2 regions of the Streptomyces anthophorae genome follow, and region 2 is predicted to be linked to the other one. Evidence: riboswitches for the same ligand, from Rfam matches in the RefSeq annotation. Region 2 holds a riboswitch; the other holds the start of a gene.
What was found. A riboswitch is a leader RNA that binds a small molecule or an ion and turns the genes downstream of it on or off. The one in region 2 is predicted to bind cobalamin.
Positions count from the first base shown of each region.

Region 1 (5,632 bases), 890 kb from region 2:
GAGACACCGAGCACGAACGGATCGGCCAGCGGGTTGCGCAGCAGCGCCTGGAGCACCGTGCCGCACACCGCGAGCCCGGCGCCGCACACCGCCGCGAGCAGCGTCCGCGGCAGGCGCAGGTTCCATACGATGCCGTCCCGGATCGGAGAGAGGTCCGAGGTCCCGAGGCCGATCCGGTCGCCGACCGCCGCCCACACGTCCCCGACCTGGATCTGCGCGGGGCCGATGGTGATCGCGAAGGCGACGGAGGCGCACAGCGCGGCCACGGCGGCCGCCCAGACGAGCGTGGCGCGCAGGGTGATCCGGGGCGAGGCCGGCGGATGCGCCGCCGTCGCCGGGGGAGCCGCGACCGTGCGAGCTGTGACCGGCCGGGCCGTCACCGGGCGAGCCCGAAGCGGCGCAGCCCCGCGGCCACGCGCTCCACGCCGTCGACCGTCCGGATCGTCGGGTTCATGGCCTGCCCGCTCAGGCGCACGTACCGCTTCTTCTTCACGGCGGTCATGTGCTGGGTGACGGGATTCGACTCCAGGAACTTGATCTTCTGCGCGGCCGACTCCGCCGACTGCGAGCGGCGCGTCAGGTCGCCGATGACGAGGACGTCGGGATCGCGGTCCGCGACCGTCTCCCAGTTGACCTGCGGCCACTCCGCACGCGTGTCGTCGAAGACATTGCGCGCCCCGAGCTCCTTGGTGACGACGCCGGGCGCGCCGCAACAGCCCGCCATGTAGGGCGAGTCGGAGTTGGCGAACCAGTACAGGACGTCGACGCCGTGCGCGTCGACACCCGAAGTGGCCGTGCGGACGCGGGACTTGAGCGTGTCGATCAGCTTCTCGCCGCGCTTCTGCACGTGGAAGACGCGCGCCAGGTCGCGGATCTCGCCGTACACGACGTCGAGCCCCAGGGCCTTGGTCCGCACCCCGTCCCCGTCGCCGCCGTTGTCCTTGCCCGCGCAGTCGCTGGGGGAGAGGTACGTGGGTACGCCGAGCTTCTCGAACTCCGCGCGCGGCGCCACGCCGCCCTTGCCGAGGGTGTACGTGAACGAGGCCGCGGCGAAGTCCGGCTCGGTGCCGAGGACCTTCTCGAACGACGGGTAGCGGTCGGCCAGGCGCGGCACCTTCGCGTTGGCCTTCGCCAGGTTCTTCAGTACCGGGTCGGTCCAGGTGCCGGTGCCGACCATCCGGTCCTCCAGGCCGAGCGAGAGCATGATCTCGGCGGAGCCCTGGTCGAGGGCGACGGCGCGGCGCGGGGCGTGCTCGACCCGCACCTTCTCGCCGCAGTTGTCGAGCGTGACACCGTCGCCGCTCGCGGCATCGTCCCGGGTGGCGGCGGTCGTGCCGCACCCGGCCAGCAGCAGGGTGAGCGCCAACAGCGGGGCGCATCGGCGGAGTTGACGTGCGAACAGCACGGAGGTTCCTTCGCGTCCAGGGCTCATACGCGGAGCCGGCCTACGGTCCGCCCCCACGCCACGCGGCGCTGGAGGCCGCCAGCAGGTCTTCGGACTCGGGGTCGTCCGCGCGAAGCGCCTTCCCAGGCCGATGTGCCGGCCCAGTGGCAGTGGCTCCGCCCGTCACCCTCACCGCTGCGCGTCAGTTCCGGGTTCGCACCGGATTCCCTGACCCGTGTGCGTAGAAAAACACACAAAGGTAAGACTGGCTCAGCGAAGCTATCACGCGTCCCGTCCCGGGCATCACTCGCTCACGGACTTGACTGTCGGTTCAAGGAGGGGGCGGGCCCGGGCGGGAGCGCGCCGATGGGTGGGAGAGCTGTCCGACGAGATGGGAGTACACCACCAGATTGTCGCGGTATCCGGTGTCGGCCCCATACGCGCCGGCGCAGGTAATGGTGCGCAGCTCGGGGCGTCCGGTGGAGTCGTAAACCTCTCGGGTGGGGAAGGACCTCTTGGCGTAGCTGCGAACCTTGTCGACCTCGAAGCGTGCGACGTTTCCGTCGCTGCGGGCGACATCGATCCGGGCTCCGGGGCGAAGCCGGCTCAGGCGCGCGAAGACGGCAGGACCCTTGCGGGTGTCGAGGTGGCCGACGGCCACCGATGTTCCGTTCTGCCCCGGGACGGGCGCACCGCTGTACCAGCCCGCGATGTCGGGGCGGTCGAGTGGGGGTGGTTCCAGGCGTCGCAGATGATCGAGGCCGATGGCCACCAGGGGGGCGTCGACTCCGATGGAAGGGATGACAATGCGGGTCGGGACAGTCCGCGTGGTGCCGGAACGGGAGTTCCCCTGCGCGGCGGTACTCCCACTCCGGGACTGTGCATGTGAGGCCGCGCCCCGCTCGCCGGGGGGCTCGCTCTGCGAGCCCGTCATCTGCGACCAGCCCGTCACCGTAATGATGAGCAGGGCGAGGAGCAGTGCGGTGGGCCGCACCAGCCTCTGTGTGGCGGACGTTGAACCTGGTTCGGCTGGTGCCGGGTCCTGCGTGTTGCGGGACCCGGCACCACCCGGACTCGGGGTGGATCGCTTCACCGGGCGGCCTCGGTCAGCCTGCGGATCCGGGGCGGCTCAGGCCGCCTCCACCCGCGTCGACCCCGCCGACAGGATGGCTTCCCTGATCGCCGCGGCCCGGTGTGTCGGAGCCATCTGGCGTGTCAGGAGTGTTCGTGGGGTCGGGAGCTGGGGACTTCGTGGGGTCGGGAGTCGGGGACTGCGTGGGGTCGGGGGTCGGAGTCTTCGTCGGGTCGGGAGTCGGCGACGGCGAAGGATTGTCGCCGCAGTCCACCTTGAAGTTCTTGGACTTGGCCTGCCCGCTCTCGGTGGCCCACCGCCAAGTCACCCCGTAGTGACCGTCCGGCAGCGACATCGTGGCGGTGTGCGCCGAACCGTCGTCGTTGACGCGCAGTACGCCTTGGCTGACCGTGTCGTTCCCAGTGGGCGGAATCTCATCGATCTGCCAGTAGACGGCCTTCACTCCATCGAAGTCGAAGGCGTCCAGGTAGAACTCGCACACCTGGGGCTCGTCCCGTTCGTCGCCCACCGGGGTGTCCGCGCTGTGGACCTTGATGTCGCCGTTGTCGCCTGGAGCGGCCAGGGCCTGGGAGACTGGAACGGCGGCCAGGCCGATGGTCAGGGCGACCGCTCCGAGGATCCCGGTGCGGCGGCGGTCCCGGACGATATTGGGCACCATGCGGTTCCTTACGATAGTCGGATCATCCGTTCGTAATCGTTGCTTTCCGGGCAGACTGCAACGTCCCGTGCACGACCGCGGCGTTCGGCCCCGTGGACACGCCGGGCTTGTCACCCGTTGGGGGCACCCACTCGCAGGGGAGCGCCGACGGCGCGGGCGTTGCCCGGCAGTAGACGGAACGGCGCCTGCCGGCATGAACACGGGCTCCAAGCGTCCCGACTGGACAACTCCTCGGCGCAGCGCCTCACCGGCCCGCATTGAGCGCGTCCACCGCTCCCTGCGCGTCGCCGATCGTCGAGTAGTCGACCGCGACGAAGTTGACCGGCCTGCCGCGCTCGCGTTCGCAGCGGCGCGCCCGGTCGAGTACGTACCGGCGGGCGTTGACCTCGCCCGCGTCGATGCGGCTGCCGCCGTTGTTGGTGATGAAGTGGTTGAGCAGGAACAGCCGCTTGTCGTCGCCGCCGCGGTGCGGGACGCAGCTCATTTGGTCGGGGGAGCGGAAGGCGAACGGCGTCTCCATGCCGTACCGGTAGAAGTTGCGGTACCAGGAGCCCGCGTCGTCCGCCTTCTCGGCGAAGACCACCAGACGCCGTCCGCTGTCGATCATCTCGCCGAGCGTCGGCCACGGCTTCGCCGGGTCGGCGTCCGGCCGGTGCACCAGCTTGTCCAACCCGGCCTGCCTGAAGGCCCTTCGGGTGTCCTTGGCGGAGATCGCGTCCTGGACGATCAGGGTGACCACGTCATGGGGGTGGTCCTTCATCCAGTCGCCGATCTCGCGCAGCGTCGGCACCAGCGGGATCGCCCCCGCCCGGCACACGGAGTGGCACAGCCACAGACCCTTGCGCGGCGGGTTGACCCGGTTGACCGCGGACCGCACCAGTGCCTGCTGCTCGGCGGTGAACTCGGAGCCGTCGAGGCGCCCGGTGATCTCCTCGGGCGTCTCCCAGCGATAGGTGTCCAGTTGGAGGGCGCGCGCCCCGTGGTCCAGCTGCGTGCTGATGTGAGGGTCCTGGAGGGGCCCGATGAAGTGGTCGGCGGTCGTCGACATCGCGTTGTGCATGGTCAGGTACGCGACCTCGTCGTAACGGCGGTCGCACAGCTCGGTGCTGCCCTGGCACTCGCGGGCCGCCGCAGGGGAGGCGGCCAGCGGCATCAGCACCATTCCCGCGACCGCCACGCACGCGGAGCCGAACCCCAGGCCGACCGCCCGCCGCGGCGATCCGAGCCGCTCGCGCGCCACCCGCGGCGCCCGCCCCGCGAGCCCGGTCCGCATGAGCAGGCCGACACCGGCGAGCAGCGCCCCCGCGAGCACGGGGACGAGCGCGGCCCACAGCGCGGTGCCGGTGAGGTGGCCCACGGCGGCGCGCTGCACGTCGTCGACGAGGCGGGCCAGGCTCGGCGGCCACGAATCGGGAGGCGCGACGAGCCGTCCGTCGGTGACCAGGCGCGTCACCCAGGCGGCCAGCGCGGTGAGCGCGCCGCCCGCCGCGAGCGGGATGCCGAGCAGGATCAGCCGGCGCCCCGGCTGCGGCGGACCGAGCAGCCACAGCGCGGCCAGGGACAGCAACAGGAGCGCCGCCGCGACGACTTCGAGCACCCCGAGGCCGACCGCCGTGTACGGGCGCGCCTCGCGCAGCCCCGACAGGTCGTTGCCGGAGGCCTTGAGGGTGTCGGTGAGGTCCCAGGTGCCGCCGTCGACCAGCGCCCGCAGCTGGGTCGCCGCGCCCTGGACGCGGTCCGTGACGGTGGCCGGGGCGACGGCGGCGAGCGCGGTGCCGACGTCGCCGTCCGCGAGCGCCGTCTCGATCTCCGGGCGCAGCTCCGCGCGCTCCCTCGCGGGTACGAGGGCGAGCAGCGCGTCGGCCACGCGGTCCGCCTGGTCCGGTGACAGCGGCAGCCGCGGCAGGTTTTCGGGCGCCCGCCCGGCGGCGAGTTCGCGGGCCTCGTCGGCGAGCGTCTCCCGGAACCGGTCGAAGTCCGGCTCCGAGCGGTTCTGGACGCCCGCGACGAGATCGCCGAAGTAGGTGTGCGCGAGGTCGCCGAGATTGGCGATGACCGGGCGCAGATCGACGACGAGCCGCAGGTCGTCACGGTCGCCGTTGAGATAGCCGACCACCGCGTCGATCTGCTGCCGCGTCAGGTCGCGCAGCGTGTCCGGCGGCAGGACCAGCTTGAGGTTGGAGGTGATCTGGGCCTCCGGCACGGCGAGCCCCGCCAGCAGGTCGCGGGTGACCGGGGACGCCTTCGGATCGACCAGCACCTCGTTGTAGAGCCGGTCGTAGGCGTGCTGTTCGTCGAGGACGGCGGCGTGGAAGCCGGGGTCGAGCAGCGTGCCGCGGACGGTGGCCGTGACGCACACGGTCAGCGTGGCGAGCGCGGCCACGACGAGGGCCACCGCGCGGAGCAGCGGATGGAGCGCGACCTTCTCCATGCCGTCGACGGTACCGGTCCGGGGGCCGCCTCAGTAGTCGAGCGGGTCCCGGCTGATGGGGCAGGT
Region 1 is NZ_JBLWQQ010000001.1:8,971,670-8,977,301, forward strand. Features, by position in the region: gene ACNYS0_RS41050 (FecCD family ABC transporter permease) at 1-302, opposite strand, end outside; gene ACNYS0_RS41055 (ABC transporter substrate-binding protein) at 377-1,432, opposite strand; cobalamin riboswitch at 1,487-1,639, opposite strand; gene ACNYS0_RS41060 (class F sortase) at 1,716-2,378, opposite strand; gene ACNYS0_RS41065 (hypothetical protein) at 2,491-3,135, opposite strand; gene ACNYS0_RS41070 (phosphoinositide-specific phospholipase C-related protein) at 3,380-5,566, opposite strand; gene ACNYS0_RS41075 (arginine deiminase) at 5,597-5,632, opposite strand, start outside.
Region 1: linked by a shared signal. The riboswitch ahead of ACNYS0_RS41055 (ABC transporter substrate-binding protein) and the one ahead of nicT (Nickel transporter NicT) in region 2 are both predicted to bind cobalamin.

Region 2 (5,632 bases):
TCGGCGAGCGTGGCCTGCACGACCTCCTTCTGCACTTCTCCGTAGAGCGACAGGAAGATCTCCTGGCGGATGTCGTCCTGCCGCAGGCCGATCAGCGGGTCCTGCTCGGCGAGCTGCGTGAGCGCGGCGAGCAGGGCGCCGCGCCGCCCCGGCCGGTCGGGGTCGACGACCGTCTCCAGGGTCGGCGGTGCGAAGTGGTGCTCCTCGACGGGCACCCGGGGCTCGCCGAGATCGTCCCCGACGCGTACGCCGCCCAGCCCCCACAGCCGCGCCACCTGCCCGGGCCCCGCTTCCGTGCGCGGTGTGTCCGCGCCGTCCGCGAAGACGCGCACCGCCGTCACCCGGTCCTCGCCGCCGCCGGGCAGCGCGAGCCGCTCGCGGACCGGCAGCGTCCCCGTGAACACCCGGGCGTACGCGATCTTCTCGCCGGCCGGTCCGCGCTCCACCTTGAACACGCGGGCGGACAGCGGCAGTCGGGGCCGCTCGTCGGCCGTCGGGAGCAGGCGCGTGATGCCGTCCACGAGCGCGTCGATCCCCGCGCCCGTCATCGCCGAGCCGAAGTACACCGGATGCGCCTCGGTGCGCGCCGTCTGTTCGGCGAGCGCGTCGCGCAGCCAGCCGTACGTGACCGACTCCTCGTCCTTGACGTACGCCTCCAGGAGCGCGTCGTCACGGGCCGAGAGCACGTCGACAAGGCGGGCGCGATGGGCCGCGTCGTCGGACGCGCAGGGAACGCAGTGCGCGTCCCGGCCGCCGAGGCCGTGCGCCACCGTGTTCATCGGGATCATCGCGGGCGCGAGCTTGTGCCGCAGGTCGTCGAGGAGCGCGGACTCGCGGGCGCCGCCGCGGTCGACCTTGTTCACGAACACCACGGTGGGGATGCGCAGTCGGCGCAGGGTCCGCATCAGGACGCGGGTCTGTGCCTGTACGCCCTCCACGGCGGAGACGACGAGGACCGCCCCGTCGAGCACGCCGAGCACGCGCTCGACCTCGGCGATGAAGTCGGGGTGTCCCGGTGTGTCCACCAGGTTGACGGTGGTGCCGTCGACCGGGAACGACACCACGGCCGACTTGATGGTGATGCCGCGCCGGCGCTCCAGGTCGAGGGAGTCGGTGCGGGTGCTCCCGTCGTCGACGCGGCCGAGTTCGTCGATCACACCGGCCGTGTGCAGGAGCCGCTCGGTCAGGCTGGTCTTACCGGCGTCGACGTGCGCGAGAATTCCAAGATTCAGCAGTGCCACTGGCAGTCGGGTCCTTGAGGGAAGGGGATGCCACGGCGGGATTGCCGGTGGCCCTCGGAAGGAACAGGACTGCAGTGCGCATGGATCGGTCCTCACGCTCGGGATGCGCGGCAGCTGCCGCACGGGGATCAGTGCAGCAGCACGCCGCGCACCCCGGCAACCGATTTATCCGGTGTACGAGGGCTACGCCCCGTCGGCCACCCGCGCCGACCACCGCTGTTCGACCCGCGCCAGTCGCCAGTAAGCGATCGCCGCCACCCACACGACCACGAACAGGCCCACGATGACGTACCCGACGTTGTCGAGGTCGAGCCCCGCGATCCACCCGGTGACCGCGTCGCTCAGGTCGAGCTTGTCGTGCAGGACGCCGACGAGTTCGATCGTCCCGATGAAGAACGCGACCGCGATCGACAGGCCGGTGATGGTGAGGTTGTAGAACACCTTGCGGACCGGATTGGAGAACGCCCACTGGTAGGCGAAGTTCATGAACGTGCCGTCCAGGGTGTCGAACAGGCTCATGCCCGCGGCGAACAGCAGCGGCAGGCACAGGATCGCGTACCACGGCAGGCCCGCGGCGGCGCCGCTGCCCGCCATCACCATCAGCGTCACCTCGGTCGCGGTGTCGAAGCCGAGCCCGAAGAGGAAGCCCAGCGGGAACATCTGTCCTGGCCGGGTGATGGACTTGGTGAAGCGGCCGAGGATCCGGTTCATGAACCCGCGGGAATCCAGGTGCTCCTCGAGCTTCTTCTCGTCGTAGGAACCCGCGCGCATCGCCTTGAAGACCTTCAAAATGCCCATCAGGGCAACGAGGTTGAGCGCCGCGATGAGGTACAGGAACGTGCCGGAGACGGTCGTGCCGACGACGCCGAGCACCTGGTGGGTGGGCGAGTTGTCGCTGGTCAGAGTGGTGGCGAGCGCCGTGCCGCCCGCGACGAGCGCCGCGAGCACGACCACCACGCTGGAGTGGCCGAGCGCGAACCAGAAGCCGACCGAGACCGGCCGCTTGCCGTCCGCCATCAGCTTGCGGGTGGTGTTGTCGATGGCCGCGATGTGGTCGGCGTCGAAGGCGTGCCGCATCCCGAGCGTGTACGCGGTGATGCCGAGGCCGATGCCGAAGGCCTTGTTGTCGACCTCATAGTGCTCGGGGACGACGAGCAGGAAGAGCACGCCGAACGCGACGACGTGCAGCGCGGCGATCACCGCGATCAGGCCGGCCGTGCGCAGCGTGTCCTCGCGGCGCCAGCGGAAGGCAGGGGAGGGGGAGTTCAGGGCAGGGGTCGGGGAGTTCCCGGGCAGGGTCATGCGTCGATCACGCTCCAGCACCTCGTGGATCACTTCGTGAGATGCCGCGGCCGGTCTCCTGGCTTACGGGCGTGCCCGCCGCTCCGGCCTTCCCAGCGGCCGACGGCCGCCAGTGGCGTACAGGATGGAACGGCGCGCTCCGGACGTCGCTGTCCAGAACCCGATCACAGTGGCGAGGGCCGCTCCGGAATGGGCCCCTGAAGGGCCGTCACCGGTCTTCCCGAGCACCACGGCCCGACCACCCTACTACCTGCCCGCGGCGCGCTCGCGGGCCCGGCGGATCTCGTCGTACGCCTTCTCCCGGCCCTCCCAGTGGGAGCCGTCGACCGATTTGCCCGGCTCCAGGTCCTTGTAGACCTCGAAGAAATGCGTGATCTCCAGGCGGTCGAACTCGGGGATGTCCTCGATGTCCCGGGTCGCGTCGTGCCGCGGGTCGTGCGCGGGAACGCACAGGACCTTCTCGTCCGGGCCCTTCTCGTCGCTCATCACGAACATGCCGATGGCCCGGCACTCGATGGCGCAGCCGGGGAACGTCGCGTCGCCGGTCAGGACGAGCGCGTCCAGCGGGTCGCCGTCGCCGCCGAGCGTGCCGGTGATGTAGCCGTAGTCCGCGGGGTACTGCGTCGACGTGAACAGCATCCGGTCGAGCCGGATCCGGCCGAGATCGTGGTCCATCTCGTATTTGTTCCGGGACCCTTGCGGGATCTCCACGATCACGTCGAACGCCTCGGCGCGTGCCTGACTGCTGCCCAATGTGGCCTCCTTGCCGCATTCCGACGCCCCCGAGTGTGCGCCGTACCGGGCGAGGGCGGAACCCCTCAGGCGGCCGGGGGAATGGGGAATTCGAGTTCGGGCCGGTCCCAGGCGACCGGCGGACGCGCGGGCACGGTGCCGGTGCGGTGCGCGCCCATGCCGCGGTAGAAGCCCTCGGCGGGCGGGTGCGCGACGACGCGGACGTGGTCGAGGCCCGCTGCCAGGGCCCGCTCCCGCATGTGGTCGACGAGCAGCCGCCCGATGCCCCGGCCCTGTGCCTCGTCGGCGACGAACATCAGGTCCAGCTCCGGGGGCTCGGCGAGCAGCGCGTAGAAGCCCAGCACCCGCTCGTCGGCCGGATCCACCGCCACGTAGACGTGGTGCGCCTCGATGTAGTCGGGGCCCACCCGGTAGCCCGCGACCATGGAGGCGTAGGGGTCCCGGTAGGCGCTGGAGCCGCGCACGAGGCGGGTGAGGCGCCGGGCGTCCCGGGCGGTGGCCCGCCGGACGGTGACGGCCGGGGGCCCGCCACGGCGCGTAATGCTCGCGTTCATGTGTCGAGTATTACGCACTCGGGGGCGGGTCAGCCGGTGGGAACCGTGGAGTGCGCCTGGCGCAGGAACGCGGCGTTGTCCGGGCTCTGGCGCAGCTTGTCGAGCAGGGCCTCGTAGGAGGCGGCCGGGTCCCGGCTCTGGAGGGCGCGCCGAAGTCCGCGTACGACGGTCAACTCGGCGGCGGGGAGCAGGAGTTCCTCGCGGCGGGTGCCGGAGGGGGTGAGCTCGACGGCCGGGTGGACACGGCGTTGCGCGAGGACGCGGTCCAGGCGCAGCTCCATGTTGCCGGTGCTCTTGAGCTCCTCGAAGTAGTAGTCGTCGGCGCGGGAGCCGGTGTCGACGAGGGCGGTCGCGAGGATGGTCAGCGAGCCGGCCTCCTCGGCGTCGCGGGCCGCACCGAAGAAGCGCTTCGGCCCGTGCAGGGCCGCGGCGTCGACACCGCCCGACAGGGTGCGGCCGCTGGTGGAGGCCGCGTTGTTGTGCGCCCGGCACAGCCGGGTGAGGGAGTCGAGGAGGATCACCACGTCGCGGCCCTGCTCGGTGAGGCGCTTGGCGCGCTCGACGGCGAGTTCGGCCAGCGCGATGTGCGCCTTCGCCGGACGGTCGAACGTCGAGGCGTACACCTCGCCGCGCACGGAGCGGCGCATGTCGGTGACCTCCTCGGGGCGCTCGTCGACGAGTACCACCATGAGGTGGATCTCGGGGTGGTTCGCGGCGAACGCGGCGGCGAGCTGTTGCAACAGCACTGTCTTGCCGGTCTTCGGCGGCGCGACGATCAGGCCGCGCTGCCCCTTGCCGATGGGTGTGAACAGGTCGACGACGCGTCCGGCGAGCCCGGCGGCCGGGTGCTCCAGGCGGAAGCGCTCGCTGGGGTGGAGCGGGGTGAGGTCGGCGAAGCGCGGGCGGCCGCGGCTCGCGTCGGCGGGCGCGCCGCCGACGGTCTCGACGTGTGCGAGACCGCGCGGCCTCCCGCACGTGCCTTCGACGAAGTCGCCCTTGCGCAGGCCGAGTTGGCGGATGAGGTGGGCGGGGACCTGGACGTCGTGCGACGTGGGTTCCAGGTCGGGCGCCCGCAGGAAGCCGTGCCCGTTCCCGCCGATGTCGAGGACTCCGGCGGCGCGGACGGGTTCTTGTTCCTTGGGTGCGGTGGTGGTGCTCAGGGTGGTGGCCGTGGTCATGACGATCACAGGTCCTTTCGCGGGCCGGGCCGCGGACGCGGCAGGCGTACAAGGGCAGGGGAGGGAGGGGATCCGGCGAAGGGCGGGGGCGGTAGAGCGCGCCCCGCGGCCGGGGGAGAACCTGGCGTCGAGGCAACGGGTGAAGAGCCCGCCAGAAGCCGCTGACCAGGAATGACGTGCGCTGTGCGGTGACCGGGAGACGGTCGACCCGCGTGCGCTGAGAGAAGAGATTCGGTACCGGCGCCTCGAAACGGGCGAGCACATGTACCGCTAAGACCGTACCACCCGACACCTGTCGCGCGGCAAGCCCCTGCTGCGGCGCGCGTCCGCCCTATGCTGAGCCGCCATGTTCACCGATCAGGGCCCCACCCTCCGCGAGCTGGCCGTTCAGGCGCTTTCCTCGGTCGAGCGCGGCTACGACCTGCTGGCGCCGAAATTCGACCACACGCCGTTCCGTACCCCGGATGTCGTGCTCGACGCGGTGGGCCGCGCGCTCGCCGGACTCGGCCCCTACGACACCGGGCTCGACCTGTGCTGCGGCACCGGGGCGGGCCTGCGCGTGCTGCGCGAGGCGGGCGTCGGTCGGTCCGTGGGCGTGGACTTC
Region 2 is NZ_JBLWQQ010000001.1:8,076,888-8,082,519, forward strand. Features, by position in the region: gene ACNYS0_RS36675 (GTP-binding protein) at 1-1,241, opposite strand, end outside; gene nicT (Nickel transporter NicT) at 1,425-2,543, opposite strand; cobalamin riboswitch at 2,575-2,790, opposite strand; gene ACNYS0_RS36685 (inorganic diphosphatase) at 2,790-3,296, opposite strand; gene ACNYS0_RS36690 (GNAT family N-acetyltransferase) at 3,362-3,850, opposite strand; gene rho (transcription termination factor Rho) at 3,880-5,028, opposite strand; gene ACNYS0_RS36700 (class I SAM-dependent methyltransferase) at 5,375-5,632, shown strand, end outside.